DNA from 2 places in the Dechloromonas sp. ZS-1 genome. Region 2 is predicted to be linked to the other one. Evidence: predicted binding sites of a transcription regulator. Region 2 holds the regulator's gene; the other holds the start of a gene.
What was found. Region 2 encodes sigma-54, which starts transcription at its own class of promoters, with help from an activator protein. Its sites were predicted from a motif close to TGGCACGCTTNCTGCTNA; they were not measured.

Region 1 (7,143 bases), on a different contig from region 2:
CAAACAGTGGTAGACATTGGCGCGCAACCTGCCATCAAAGCACAGCTGACACTGGATGCCACACTCAAAGCAAACCTGATCTGGAACATCGATGACGAAGCGCCATCGAACGGGCGCGATCGTAGCAAGATTCGTGAAGCCAAAGCTGAAGCTGCGCAATTGATTCAGGCATTTGCCTCACTCGCCCGCACCACACAGCCAGAATCCCACACGCCAACGGCTGCCCACCAGTTCATCAAAACTGAGTATCCCGCCGCCAAACTGGAACAAGCCCGTCTGAATGCCTTGTTGGCCTGGCATAAAGCAGAGCGCTTAGAGGCAAGTTGGGAGGCGCGCTTTCATCATTCAAAAAACGCCCGTGATTTCGCCGATACGCGCTTGCAAAATATCAGGGCACAGGAAGCACTGACCCGCGCCAAGCTACGGTTGCTCAGCGAAAGAAATATCCCGACACTGGGTGAAGCCACTCAACTCCCCCAACTGGAGGGCAGTCTTTATCGCGCGAGCGAGGTGGCCAAACAACGGGATCGCGATCAGCAAAAGGCAACACAAGCGCGCGCCTCCACGAGGCGAGAAGAAACGAGAATCAATTTTGGCCTCTTGCAAGCCGCTCAATCTCAAAATACCCAAGCGCTTCTGGAAAACCAAGCGCTGCGTCATGAACTAAAGCGCGAAATTCTCCGCCCTGCACTGAACATTCTGACGCAATCACCCGATGCGGCCCGTCTACCGAGTTGCGGCAACCTTACCCAAGAATGCATCCCGGAGCACATCGTCCCGACACGCACTCGAGACATCAAGCGTGAAATGCGCGCCATAACCCCCGTTCGCTCACAGGACACGAAATCCGCCAACGCTCGAAAACTGGCAGATCAGATATTGAACAGCGAAGAAATCCAAGGCCCACCCAAGTTCGCTTATTTGCCGGAAATTCAGGTCAAACGCGCACTACTGATTGGCATCAACAACTACGCGGACCCTGATATTCCTGCCCTGGAATCGGCTCAACGTGATGTCAAAGCCATCGGAAACGAACTGACCACCAAGCTCGGTTATGTCGCTGAAACCATCACAGATGGATCACGGGCGGAGATCGTTGACGCAATGCTCAAGCTTGCAGCAAAACTCACGCCCTCCGATAGTGTCATCCTGTATTTTGCAGGGCACGGCTTTCTTGACGAAGACACGGGCAAGGGATACTGGATTCCGGCAGACGGCCGTGCAGACACACCGGAAAAATGGATTTCAAACGACGACATTACCCGCCTGCTCTCGCTATTGCCTGCCCGACAGATCATTCTTGTTTCAGACAGTTGCTACTCAGGCAGTTTGACGCGCGAATACAAAATCACTGAAACGACCGCTTCAACAGCCACCAAACAAACCCTCAGCAAACGCTCGGTCATCGTGATGTCCTCAGGCGGCGAGGAACCTGTTTCAGACGAAGGGAAAGACGGATTTTCCATCTTCGCCTGGAGCCTCCAGAAATCGATTCAGAAACTGGAGCGCCTTGCTCCGGGAAGCAATCTCTTCGAAGAGATCAAATCACGCGTTGTGGAGCTTTACCCCCAAACACCACAGTATGGTGCGTCAACGACAGCAGGACACGAACGTGGTGGCGATTACTTCTTCGAGAAGCGTAGCTATCGCTGACTTGTCCAGCGCCAGCTAACAAAAGCCCCGGCAAACCGGGGCTTTTTCGTTTAGTGCCACAGGAGAAAACTGAATAGTCCCGGCGGCAATTTGTGTGCGGCATGGCCTCTGAAGTCACAGGGCAGGAGTTCATTAAGCCGGATGCTTTTTAACGAGGCTGACTGAGAACGCGCCCGATAGGGACAATGTGAAAGGGGAGCACCACTGGCTCCCCTTTCACTGGTCTCCCGACAGACTTAATTGTTTCCTATCAAAACCTTACCAGTTCGGCTCGCGCTCCGGCGTTGCAGTAATTTTGTGAATGGAGAGATCCGCCCCTTCGTATTCTTCTTCCTGATCGAGGCGCAGGCCGAAAACTGCCTTCATCAGACCGTAGACCGCAAAGCCACCGACAAGCGCGACCACAATGGCCAGGGCTGTCATGATCAGTTGGGGCATGAAAGCGACCCCGCCGGCGCCACCCAGTGCCTTGCTGCCGAAAATACCTGCAGCAATACCCCCCCAGGCACCACAGAGGCCATGCAAGGGCCACACCCCCAGGACATCGTCAATTTTCCAGCGGTTCTGGGTCAGCGTGAACATCACGACAAACAGTCCGCCTGCAACGCCCCCCACAACCAGCGCCCCCATCGGATGCATCAGGTCGGAACCCGCACAAACGGCAACCAAGCCGGCGAGAGGACCGTTGTGCACGAAACCCGGGTCATTTTTGCCCAGGATCAGCGCCACCATCGTCCCACCCACCATTGCCATCAGGGAATTCAGCGCGACCAGGCCGGAAATCTTGTCCAGCGTCTGCGCACTCATGACATTGAAACCAAACCAACCGACGATCAGGATCCAGGAGCCCAGGGCCAGGAAGGGAATGGAGGAAGGCGGATGGGCAGAAATACGGCCATCCTTGCTGTAACGGCCATAACGTGCGCCCAGCAGGAGCACGGCCGGCAGGGCAATCCAGCCGCCCATGGCATGCACCACCACCGAGCCGGCGAAATCATGGAACTCTTCGCCAAAGGTGGCCTTCAGCCAAGCTTGAATCCCGAACGCCTGATTCCAGGCAATCCCCTCAAAGAACGGGTAAACAAACCCGACCAGCAGAAACGTCGCCATGAGCTGCGGGTGAAATTTCGCCCGCTCGGCAATCCCACCGGAGATGATGGCCGGAATGGCCGCAGCAAAGGTCAGGAGGAAAAAGAACTTGGTCAGCTCAAAGCCCCCCTTCTCCATCAGCGTCTCGACGCCACTGAAGAAATGGATGCCATAGGCCACGCCGTAGCCAATGAAGAAATACGCCAGAGTCGATACACCGAAGTCGGTCAAAATCTTGACCAAAGCATTCACCTGGTTTTTCTTGCGAACCGTCCCCACCTCGAGGAATGCAAAGCCCGCATGCATGGCCAACACCATAATGGCCCCAAGCAGGATGAACAGCACGTTGCTGCCAGTTTGGAAAGCGTCCATGAAACCTCCTGAAAGATAACTGGACGCATCTAAAGCAAGCACCATTCCAGTGCCGCAAAATCGCATCAAATCAGTGCACTAGCGTTTATCATAGCCACTCATGCGCACAGTATTGGTGCAATTATGCATTTTCAGCACGCTTGCGGTGCGGACGCCTTATTTCGGTGCGATACCCTGCGGCCACAGGAGCCAATACCGGCCGGACTGTTTCATCCGCCCAGCCTGCTCGCCCGCCTCGCGACCAAATCCCCAGAAAAAATCTGCGCGAACAGCGCCTTTGATGGCGCCACCGGTATCTTGCGCCAAAACCAGGCGTTGCAACGCCTGAACCGAATTCGGTCGCGTCGTGGCAAGGAAGACCGGCGCGCCCAAGGGAATGGCACGAGGATCAATCGCGATGCTGCGCTCCGCCGTCAGCGGCACCCCCAAGGCACCTTGCGGCCCGACCTTGCTATCAGGCAACTCCCGGAAGAAGACATAGCTAGGATTGGCGTTCAGCAACTCATTCAAACGCGCTGGGTTAGCACGTGCCCAGGCCTGAATCCCCTGCATGGAAGCGTCTTCGAGCTTCAATTCACCCCGCTCGATCAGAACCCGGCCGATCGATTGATAGGGATGACCATTCTGATCCGCGTAGTTCAGGCGCACCATGCTGCCATCCGGCAGACGCACCCGCCCCGAGCCTTGCACCTGCAGGAAGAAAAGCTCGACCGCATCATCGACATAGAGCAAGGTCTTGGCGGGCAGACGCTCGCCACGGGATTGAATCTCTGCACGCGACCAGTAGGGCACGACTTTGTTGCCCTCCAAGCGACCACGCACGCGCTTGTCCTTCAACTCAGGAAAGAGGGCCGACAGATCAATCGTCAGCAAGTCGTCCGGCACACCGCGCACGGGTTGTTCGAAGCCCTTTTGCGCATGCCGGCTCCCCCGCAACAGGGGCTCATAGTAACCGGTCACCATGCCCTCGGCCTTGCCATCGCCACTCAGCACGGCATAGGGCCGCAAATGCTTCTCGAAGAACTGTCGGGCAGCCGGGGCGTTCTCCGCCAAGGGCCCGGCCGTACGCGCCTGATCGCACACCGATTTCCAGGCCGCACCATGCGGGCGGGAAGCCATCCCCCGGCAGGAGGACAAAAATGCCGTCCAGGCCGCAGCGTGATCGTCATCCTGCCAACCGGGCAGATCGGCCCAGACCGCCGGGACATAGTGGCGCACGAACGGCTGAGGACTTGGCGGCACGCTGGGCGTGACTACCGGCGGCGGCGGGCAAACAGGACAAGCCGGACAGGTGGGGCAGGCCGCCCCCCCTTCTTTTTCAGGCGGCGGCGAGGTCGGCATGAGCGGCGCGCAAGCCGCGAGTACGGCCAGCAGCGCGGGCAGCAGCGGGCGGAGAACAGCGTGGAGTTTTTGCATTGCTTTCGTTAGAGTGCGGGGCTGACCAATTTGTCGCGAAGTATACCTGTGACTGCCCTCGATTCTCTGCGCCTTGAGCGCCTGCTCGGCCAAGCCGAAACCGTCCTGGCCCGCCTTGAAACAACGCTGCCACCGGCCCTGCCGGCACCTGACTGGTCTGCCGCCGTGGCATTTCGCTGGCGCAAGACCCAAGGCCGCGGCTGGCTGCAAGCTGTACGCCATCCGCACCCCATTCAGCTCGACGAACTGGAAACCATCGACGACCAGAAAGCCCGCATCGTCGCCAATACCCGCCAGTTTGTTCAGGGCGGCGGGGCCAACAACGTGCTGCTCACTGGCTCGCGCGGCTGCGGCAAATCCTCGCTGGTGAAGGCCGTGCTCAATGCCTTTTCTGCCGAGGGGCTGCGCCTGATTGAAGTCGACAAGAACGACCTGGTTGATCTGCCGGATATCGTCGACCTGCTCGACGGTCGACCGGAAAAATTCATCATTTTCTGCGACGATCTCTCGTTCGAAGCAGGCGAAACCGCCTACAAAGCCCTCAAAACGGTGCTCGATGGCTCCATTGCTGCGCCGCCGGACAATGTCCTGATTTACGCCACCTCGAACCGTCGCCATCTGATGCCCGAGTACTTTTCGGAAAATCTGGACACGCAACGCGTGGATGATGAAATTCATCCAGGCGAAGCGACGGAGGAAAAAATTTCCCTCTCCGAACGCTTCGGCCTGTGGATTTCCTTTTACCCCTTCAGCCAGGACGACTACCTGGCCGTGGTGCAACGCTGGCTGCGCGAATTTGGCGTCGAGGAAGACGTCATTGCCGCCAACGAGCGCGAAGCCCTCAACTGGGCACTCAGCCGGGGCTCCCGCTCGGGCCGGGTCGCCTGGCAATTTGCCCGCGACCTCGCGGGGCGCCTGCAAGCCGGAGCCTCGGCATGAGCGACCACATCGTCGAAGTAGCCGCGGCCGTCATGCTGCGCGCTGACGGCAAGGAGTTTCTCCTCGCCCAGCGCCCGGAGGGCAAAGTCTACGCCGGCTACTGGGAGTTTCCGGGCGGCAAGGTCGAACCGGGCGAGCACGTGAAAGCGGCCCTGATCCGGGAACTGAACGAAGAACTCGGCATCACCGTCACGGCCTGCTCGCCCTGGCTGACACGTCAGTTCACCTACCCGCACGCGACCGTGCGCCTGAATTTCTGGCGCGTGACGGCTTGGGAGGGCGAAATCGGCATCACCGCGCCCCTAGAACACAGCGCCGTCGACTGGATGGCCTGTGGCGAGGCGGCACGGGTATCGCCCATCTTGCCGGCGAACGACCCAATCCTGAAAGCCCTGTCTTTGCCGACGCAAATGGCCATCACCATGGGTGAAATCGAAGGGGTCGAGCGCCAGCTCGAGCGACTGGAAGCCGCGCTCGACAACGGATTGGGCCTGATCCAGATCCGCGACAAATCATGGCCCGATGCGCAACGGCTGTGGTTTGCCGAAACCGTCACCCGCCTCGCCCACGGACGCGGCGCCCTGGTGGTCGTCAACGACAGCCCGGAGATTGCCCGGCGCGTCGGGGCCGATGGCATCCACCTCTCTTCCGAGAGCCTGGCACGTTGCACGAGCCGGCCGGACTTTGCCTGGGTCGGTGCCTCCTGCCATAGCGCAGCGGAGATTCAGCAGGCGGGCGCACTGAACCTGGATTACGCCCTGCTCGGACCGGTCCTGCCGACGCCCACCCACCCGGAAGCCAGCGGCCTCGGCTGGGCTGAGTTTGGCCAGCGCCTGCAAGGCAACACCCTGCCGGTCTTTGCGCTCGGCGGCATGCAAGCCGGGCATCTTGCCACGGCACAGGCACACGGGGCCCACGGCATCGCCCTGATGCGGGGCTGGTAGCGAAAATCGGGTTTGCCCGACGGTCGACCGTCGGGCACGCCTCAAAACGGGAAGCATGCCGCCAGAGGAAAGCCGGGCGGCAAATCGTGCGCCCCGCCGGAGACTCAGGCCTCAGCGCTGCGGCGCATCCGGAAACTCAAGGCCGGGGGCGCCGGCCTCGTCATCGCTGACCTGTCCGGCAATGCGGTAATCCTCGTTGGCCCAGCAGCCGAGATCAATCTGCTTGCAGCGCTCGGAACAGAACGGACGCCATTTGTTTTCGGGAGCAAATACGGCATCCCCGCCGCACTGCGGGCAGCGCACGATACGTCCGGCCATGATCAGAGATTGCAGAAGGTAAGTTTGAAGCTGACATCGCGCTCGCAGATCTTGGCTTTGATCTCGCCGCTGGGCGGCTTGGTGAAGCGGATGTTCAGGAAATACTTGTTGGCGCTGACTTCCGGGATGGCCGGCTCGTCGTTATCCACCGCCACACGCACCATCTGCGCCGCCGAACCGCCCAGATTGAGCTGGAACTGACCATTGCCGGCCAGATGCGGCTTCGGCGCACCGCTCGAGCGCAACAGGCGCAGGACGATCGCTGCCGCGTCACGCAGCGGGTAAAGCGGCCGGCTCCAGCCATCAATGGCTTCACGACGGGCATCCACGGGACGATTCAGCCACCAGTAGTAGGACGGCAGGTCGAATTCACACACCCCGCCCGGCATCACGGCCCGACTCTTGATACTCA
Region 2 (7,143 bases):
GTTGCCTGAAGCGGATTCGTAATGTCATCGAGGGGATGGGCGGGAGCATCACCCATCAGGTCGGTGACGAAGTGCTGGCGATCTTTGATGAAGCCGAGGATGCCTGCCAGGCAGCCCTTGAAATGCAGCAGCGCATTGCCGATCTCCCGCCGCTCAAAGGCGTGCAATTTGGTATCCGCGTCGGCATGCACGTGGGCGGCACGGAGATGACCCCGCATGGACCGAGCGGCAGCACCGTCCTCTGTGCCGCCCGTATCGCCGGCATGGCCCGACGCGACCAGATTCTTTGCAGCCCGGCACTGATCGCGCACCTGCCTGCTCATTCTCTTGTGCGCAACGAACCCGACCCCCTGCAGCGAACGGTTCGCGATGACCAGCAGTTGCTGCATCTCTTCCAGCTGCCTTGGCTTCCCCTGCCGCCCGCCACGACCAGTGAGGGGGAACGGCGCATGACCTTGCTCTTCGAAGGGCAGCTGTTCACCATCGATGCCGATCAGCCGGTGCTGACCATCGGGCGTGATCCAAGTTGCCAGCTTCGCCTCAACGACCGCAAGAGTTCACGCATGCATGCGCGCCTCGAATGGCACGAACATGGCATCGAGTTGATCGACACCAGCACCAATGGCTGCTTCATCCGCTATCGCAGCCAACCGGAGATCGTGCTGCGGCGTGACCGGCATATTCTCACCGGACGGGGAACCCTGTCTTTCGGCACCTCGCATCACGATCCGGAAGTCGAAGGTGCGGAATTCGAAATCCGTTAGGGCGTAAACGAAACCGGCCACCCGCAGGTGGCCAGTCTTGGCATCGCGCTGTCAGCAGAAATCAGCTGGCATCCGCAACACACTTCTTCATGAAGCTGTTCTTGGCCGCGCCGGCCAGCTTCTTTTCCTTGGCTTTGGCTTCACAGGCCTGACCTGCCGGCCCCATCGCATCCTTCTCACACTTCTTCATGAAGCTGTTCTTGGCCGCACCGGCCAGCTTTTTCTCAGCAGCACGGGCTGCACAATCATCCGCTGCGTAGGATGCCGAAGTTGCCACAGCCATTGCCAACAAAACGAGCAGTTTCTTCATGACAGATCTCCTGAAATTGGGTGATGGAACGACAGGACTATCGGTAAATCAGCCTTCTTCGTCAAGCATCATGCGCTGCTGACGGTCCATGAAGTCCTGCATGCTGTCGATGCCACGCAATTGCAGGATGGTATTGCGTACCGCCGCTTCCAGCAGCACCGCCAGGTTGCGACCGGCCGCCACCGGTATGACCACCTTGCGGACCGGGACACCGAGGACTTCCTGGGTTTGGGCATCCAGCGGCAAACGCGGCGCATCGCTGCCGGCCACGGTTTTTTGCAGGTGAACGATGAGTTTCAGCTTCATCTTCCGACGTGACGCCGTCTCGCCGAAGATGGTGCGGATATTCAACAGGCCCAGGCCACGGACTTCCAAGAAGTCACGCAACATGCCCGGGCAGCGCCCCTCGATGGTCGTCGGGGCAATCCGGGCCATTTCGACGACATCGTCTGCGACCAGACCATGACCACGGGAAATCAGCTCCAGCGCCAACTCGGACTTGCCGACGCCGGAATCACCCGTGATCAGAACGCCCATGCCCAAGACGTCCATGAACACACCGTGCAGACTGACCGTATCCGCCAAGCGCGCCGACAGGTAAATACGCAGCAGATCGATGACGGCCGATGCCGGCTTCGGAGAATAGAGGAGGGGCGTATTGGAGAGGCGGCATGCCTCGACCAGGGACTCCGGCGGAGCGATACCGTCTGCGACGATCACCGCCGGCGGTTGCGCTGCAAGCAGGTCGCTGAACATCTGTCCGAAGCGCCGTTCGCCAATGCGCAAGGCCCAGTCATACTCGGCCTGGCCCAAGACTTGTAAACGTTCCGGGTGGATGATGTTGATGTGCCCGACGACATCGGCACCGTAGATATTGGCGTGCCGCAGTTCGATCTTGCGGTCGGATTCATGCCCCTGCATCCAGTTGAGCAGGAGCTTTTCGCGGTTGTCCTCGTAAAGCTGGACGAGACGAATATGGCGCACGCAGGTCAATCAGGAAAAAAGGGCCACGATGGAGTCGGCATCCGGTGCTGCGGCCAAGGCGTCACGGAAGGCACGATCGGAAAAGCGCTGAGCGAGTTCGGACAGAATCTGCAGATGCTGCTCGGTCGCCTGTTCCGGCACCAGCAGGACGAAAAGCAGATTGACCGGTCGGCCATCGGGTGAATCAAAGGGAATCGGGGCTGGCAGACGGATGAAGGCGCCAGCAGCCTGCTTCAGGCCCTTGATACGGCCATGCGGGATGGCAATACCCTGGCCCAGCCCGGTGGAGCCCAGCTTTTCGCGGGCAAACAGGCTGTCGAAAATGACCGAACGGGCAATGCCGAGATGCGTTTCAAACAGGATACCTGCCTGTTCGAAGACGCGTTTCTTGCTACCGGCTTCCAGATCAAGGAGAACCTGGGAGACCGACAGGAGATTGGACAACGGATTCATGGGCTACGAAGAAACACAAAGGCCGCATTTCCGAAAGGAAACGCGGCCTGGCGGCTGTTAGTCAGCCATGTGGTGGGCGGCCTTTTCGCCGCGGTGGTGATCCTGCACCTTCTGCTTGTACTTCTGAACCTGACGGTCCAGCTTGTCAAACATGGCATCGATCGCAGCATAGAGATCGTCACCGGATTCTTCGACATGCATGTCCTTACCCGGTACGTGCACGGTCACTTCCGCCTTCTGCTTCAGCTTTTCGACGGAGAGAACGACGTTCACCCCGGTAACTTTGTCAAAGTGGCGAATAACGGGGTCGAGCTTGTTTTCGACATATTCGCGCAAAGCCGGCGTGACTTCGATGTGATGACCAGCGATCTGCAGATTCATTTAATTCTCCTCTCACTACAGGGTCTTGCGTAAATTAACAGGCGGAATGTTCAAGGACTCGCGGTATTTGGCTACCGTGCGTCGCGCTACAACGATCCCCTGTTGGCCTAGTATTTCGGATATTTGACTATCCGACAAGGGCTTCTTGCCATCTTCCGCAGCGATCAGCTGTTTGATCAGCGCCCGGATAGCGGTTGCAGAACAAGCGCCCCCGGTATCGGTGGCGACATGGCTGCCGAAGAAATACTTCAATTCGAAGATGCCGCGCGGCGTCGCCATGTATTTCTGACTCGTCACGCGCGATACGGTCGACTCGTGCAGGCCGAGGATATCGGCAATCTCGCGCAGCACCAGCGGACGCATGGCAACCTCGCCATGTTCGAAGAACTGGCGCTGACGATCGACAATGGCCTGGGTCACGCGGTGAATGGTATCGAAGCGCTGCTGGACGTTCTTGATCAGCCAGCGGGCTTCCTGGAGCTGCGCCGTCATGTTGCCGTTGCCACGACGCTGCTTGGCCAGGATTTCGGCGTACAGGCGATTGATGCGCAACCGCGGATAGGCATCCGGATTGATGTAGGCGGTCCATTTGCCCTTGAGCTTCTTCACGATCACATCCGGCGTGATGTAGCGGGCTTCGACCTGGGCATAGGGCGCACCGGGGCGCGGATCGAGACTGACGATCAAGGCGTGGGCCGCCTTCAAGGTCTCGTCGTCACAGCCGGTCAACTTCTTCAGACGGGCAAAATCACGGCCTGCCAGCAATTCGAGATGCTTGTCGACGATGACCAAGGCCAGATCACAGGCCGGCTCATCGCGCCGGGCCAGCAACTGCAGGCGCAGGCATTCGGCCGGCGTACGCGCGCCGATACCGGTCGGATCGAAATTCTGGATGTGACGCAGCGCGATTTCGAGCTCTTCAAGCTCGATTTCATATTCCGGCGGCAGGGTTTCGAGCAGTTCCTCGAGCGAGGCAGAAAGGTAACCGTCGTCGTCCAGCGCTTCGATCAGAAAACGCACCAGACTGCGGTCGCGCTCCGAGAGTTGAGTCATGCCCAACTGCCAGCCCAGATGGTCGCGCAGGCTGACCGTGGCGGCATGAATGTCGTGGGCGTCGCTGTCATCGTCCTCATCACGACCGGCCCCGGAATAGGTGCCGGCATCGCTGGTCCAACGATCATCATCGACTTCGCCCATGCCTTCCGGCAGGCTTTCCCGCTCTTCACCGGCCGGCGGTGTCTCGCTCCGTTCGGCTTCCTGCTCGCGGTTAGCCGGGGCATCAAACTGCTGGGCACCGGCAAAGCCGAGCTCGCCATCGTCTTCCCGTTCCAGCATCGGATTTTCGAGCAGGTAGCGTTCGATTTCCTGCTTCATCTCGATGGTGGACAGCTGCAACAGCTTGATCGACTGCTGCAACTGGGGCGTCAGCGCCAGATGCTGGGACAGTTTGAGCTGGAGAGCAGGTTTCATCGATGGGTCGGTGTCAGGCGAGGGGAGGGATCAAAGTTTGAAATGCTCGCCGAGGTAAACCTTGCGGACGCTTTCATTATCGACGATTTCGTTCGGCCGTCCAGACGCCAGCACGCGACCGGCGTTGATGATGTAGGCGTGGTCGCAGATCCCCAGGGTTTCGCGTACGTTATGGTCGGTGATCAGAACGCCGATGCCCCGCTCCTTCAGGAAACGGATGATTTTCTGGATTTCCAGCACGGCAATCGGGTCGACCCCGGCAAACGGTTCGTCGAGCAGGATGAAGCGCGGGTTGGTGGCCAGGGCCCGCGCGATTTCGCAGCGACGGCGCTCGCCACCGGAGAGAGCCGCCGCATTGACGTGCCGGACATGGGCGATGTGCAGTTCGGCCAGCAGGTTTTCCAGACGCTCGTCGGTGTCCTTGGCGGACAGGTTTTGCAACTCCAGGATGGCCCGGATGTTGTCTTCGACATTGAGCTTGCGGAAGACGGAGGCTTCCTGCGGCAGATAGGAGACGCCCTGGCGGGCCCGCGCATGCATGGGCAGATGGGTCAGACGGCTGTCGTCGAGCTGGACTTCGCCCCCATCGGCCGCCACCAGACCGACGATCATGTAGAAGCAGGTGGTTTTGCCGGCACCGTTGGGGCCGAGCAAGCCAACGACCTCGCCGGAGCGGACCTGGAAGGACACATCTTCGACGACGGTACGCGCCTTGTAGCGCTTTTTCAGGTTGTTGGCCGACAGGGTCGCGGCATTATCGGCAATGCTCATTCATCTGCTCCGCTGATCACCCGGCGAATGCTGTCGCCGGAAAAGCCGCGATATTGCAGGAAACGGAGCTGTTTGGCACGTTCTTCCGCACTTTCCGGCGGTCGACCGTATTTTTTGGCCCACACCTGACGGCAGCGCTCCACCTCTTCACCCGCGCCATCGAGTGCCTCGGTAATGTCTTCGTCATTGACGCCTTGCTGACGCAGTTCCTGACGCAGACGGGCATTGCCGTAGCGGCTGCCGCGCTGGCTGGCGCGCTGGCTGGCAAAGCGGGAATCGGAGAGCAGGCGCTCCGCCTGCAAGGCATCGAGGACGGCTTCCAGCGCGTCCTCGGATTCGGCCAACGGGGCCAGTTTCTTGTGCAGCTCCGCCCGGCTGTGATCTCGCCGGGTCAGGAGTTGCAGCGCCTTGACCCGGAGGTCAGGCATCGGCAGCGGCAGCCTTGGTCGGCTTGATCACGGTCACTGCAGCGGCTTCGCGAATGCCGGCTTCGACTTCCTGCGCGATGGCCGGATTGGCCTTCAGGAATTCACGGACATTGTCCTTGCCCTGGCCGATCTTTTCGCCTTTGTAGGAGTACCAGGCACCCGACTTGTCGATCAGCTTGTGAGCCACGCCCATTTCGATGATTTCGCCTTCGCGGGAGATGCCCTCGCCGTACAGGATGTCGAAAATCGCTTCACGGAACGGGGGCGAGACCTTGTTCTTGACGACCTTGACCTTGGTTTCGTTGCCGATCACCTCGTCGCCCTTCTTGATGCCGCCGATACGGCGGATGTCCATACGCACGGAAGCGTAGAACTTGAGCGCGTTACCACCGGTGGTGGTTTCCGGGGAGCCGAACATGACGCCGATCTTCATGCGGATCTGGTTGATGAAGATGACCAGGGTGTTGGTCTTCTTGATGTTCGCGGTCAGCTTGCGCAGGGCCTGGGACATCAGGCGGGCATGCAGGCCGACCATCTGGTCGCCCATTTCGCCTTCGATTTCGGCGCGCGGGGTGAGGGCAGCCACCGAGTCCACGATGATGATGTCGACCGAGCCGGAACGCACCAGCATGTCGGCGATTTCAAGTGCCTGCTCGCCGGTATCGGGCTGGGAGATCAGGAGTTCGCCGACATTGACGCCCAGTTTCTGGGCGTAGGAGGGGTCAAGCGCGTGTTCTGCATCGATGAAGGCCGCCACACCGCCCTGTTTCTGCATTTCGGCAACGACTTGCAGACAGAGGGTGGTCTTGCCGGAGGATTCCGGGCCGTAGATTTCGACCACACGGCCACGCGGCAGGCCGCCGACGCCAAGCGCGATGTCCAGGCCGAGCGAGCCGGTCGACACGACCTGCAGGCCCTGTTCGACATCGGCTTCGCCCATCTTCATGATGGAGCCCTTGCCGAATTGCTTTTCGATCTGTTGCAGCGCCGCTGCCAGCGCTTTTGCCTTGTTGTCGTCCATGGGGGAGTCCTCGAAAATTTGAGCGGATTATGGCACAGGGGCCACGGATGGTATAGAAATTGCCTGATTCGTCATTCGGGGCCCGGACACGGTATAGTGTGGTCTGATCCCCAGTACAAATACTGTATATCCGTACAGTACATGATCCGCAGGCCCTCTGGCAAGCGGATTTTTGCCTTTCTGCACCGGTCGACCGCCGGGCCCTCCCGAGATGACTGTTTACGCGCCGCCCCCGGCCACCGGCTCCACCGTCCTATACACCGACGACGCTTTCCTGATCACCGACAAGCCCGCCGGCCTGCTCTCCGTACCCGGGCGCGGCGAGGACAAGCACGATTGCCTGATCCACCGGGTGCAGGAGACCCATCCCGAAGCACTCATCGTGCATCGCCTCGACATGTCCACCTCCGGTCTGCTGATCCTGGCGCGGGGCGAGGCCATGCAGCGCCACTTCTCGATGCTGTTCCGCGAACGGGCTGTGGACAAGCGCTATATCGCCGTCGTGCAGGGCATCGTTGAGCAGGATGTCGGCGAAATTGACCTGCCGATGATCTGCGACTG

Region 1: a site for sigma-54 is predicted at 3,146-3,163, ahead of AACO21_RS07850 (ammonium transporter). Genes of this name have one in related genera too.

Annotation. Positions count from the first base shown of each region.
Region 1 covers NZ_JBDIYD010000004.1:94,758-101,900, forward strand. The annotation lists gene AACO21_RS07845 (caspase family protein) at 1-1,653, shown strand, start outside; gene AACO21_RS07850 (ammonium transporter) at 1,912-3,114, opposite strand; gene AACO21_RS07855 (murein transglycosylase A) at 3,271-4,530, opposite strand; gene AACO21_RS07860 (ATP-binding protein) at 4,579-5,469, shown strand; gene AACO21_RS07865 (Nudix family hydrolase) at 5,466-6,413, shown strand; gene AACO21_RS07870 (DNA gyrase inhibitor YacG) at 6,525-6,731, opposite strand; gene zapD (cell division protein ZapD) at 6,734-7,143, opposite strand, start outside.
Region 2 covers NZ_JBDIYD010000001.1:274,401-281,543, forward strand. The annotation lists gene AACO21_RS01340 (adenylate/guanylate cyclase domain-containing protein) at 1-764, shown strand, start outside; gene AACO21_RS01345 (hypothetical protein) at 826-1,074, opposite strand; gene hprK (HPr(Ser) kinase/phosphatase) at 1,123-2,058, opposite strand; gene ptsN (PTS IIA-like nitrogen regulatory protein PtsN) at 2,068-2,511, opposite strand; gene raiA (ribosome-associated translation inhibitor RaiA) at 2,569-2,892, opposite strand; gene AACO21_RS01365 (RNA polymerase factor sigma-54) at 2,908-4,362, opposite strand; gene lptB (LPS export ABC transporter ATP-binding protein) at 4,393-5,133, opposite strand; gene recX (recombination regulator RecX) at 5,130-5,561, opposite strand; gene recA (recombinase RecA) at 5,554-6,582, opposite strand; gene AACO21_RS01385 (RluA family pseudouridine synthase) at 6,794-7,143, shown strand, end outside.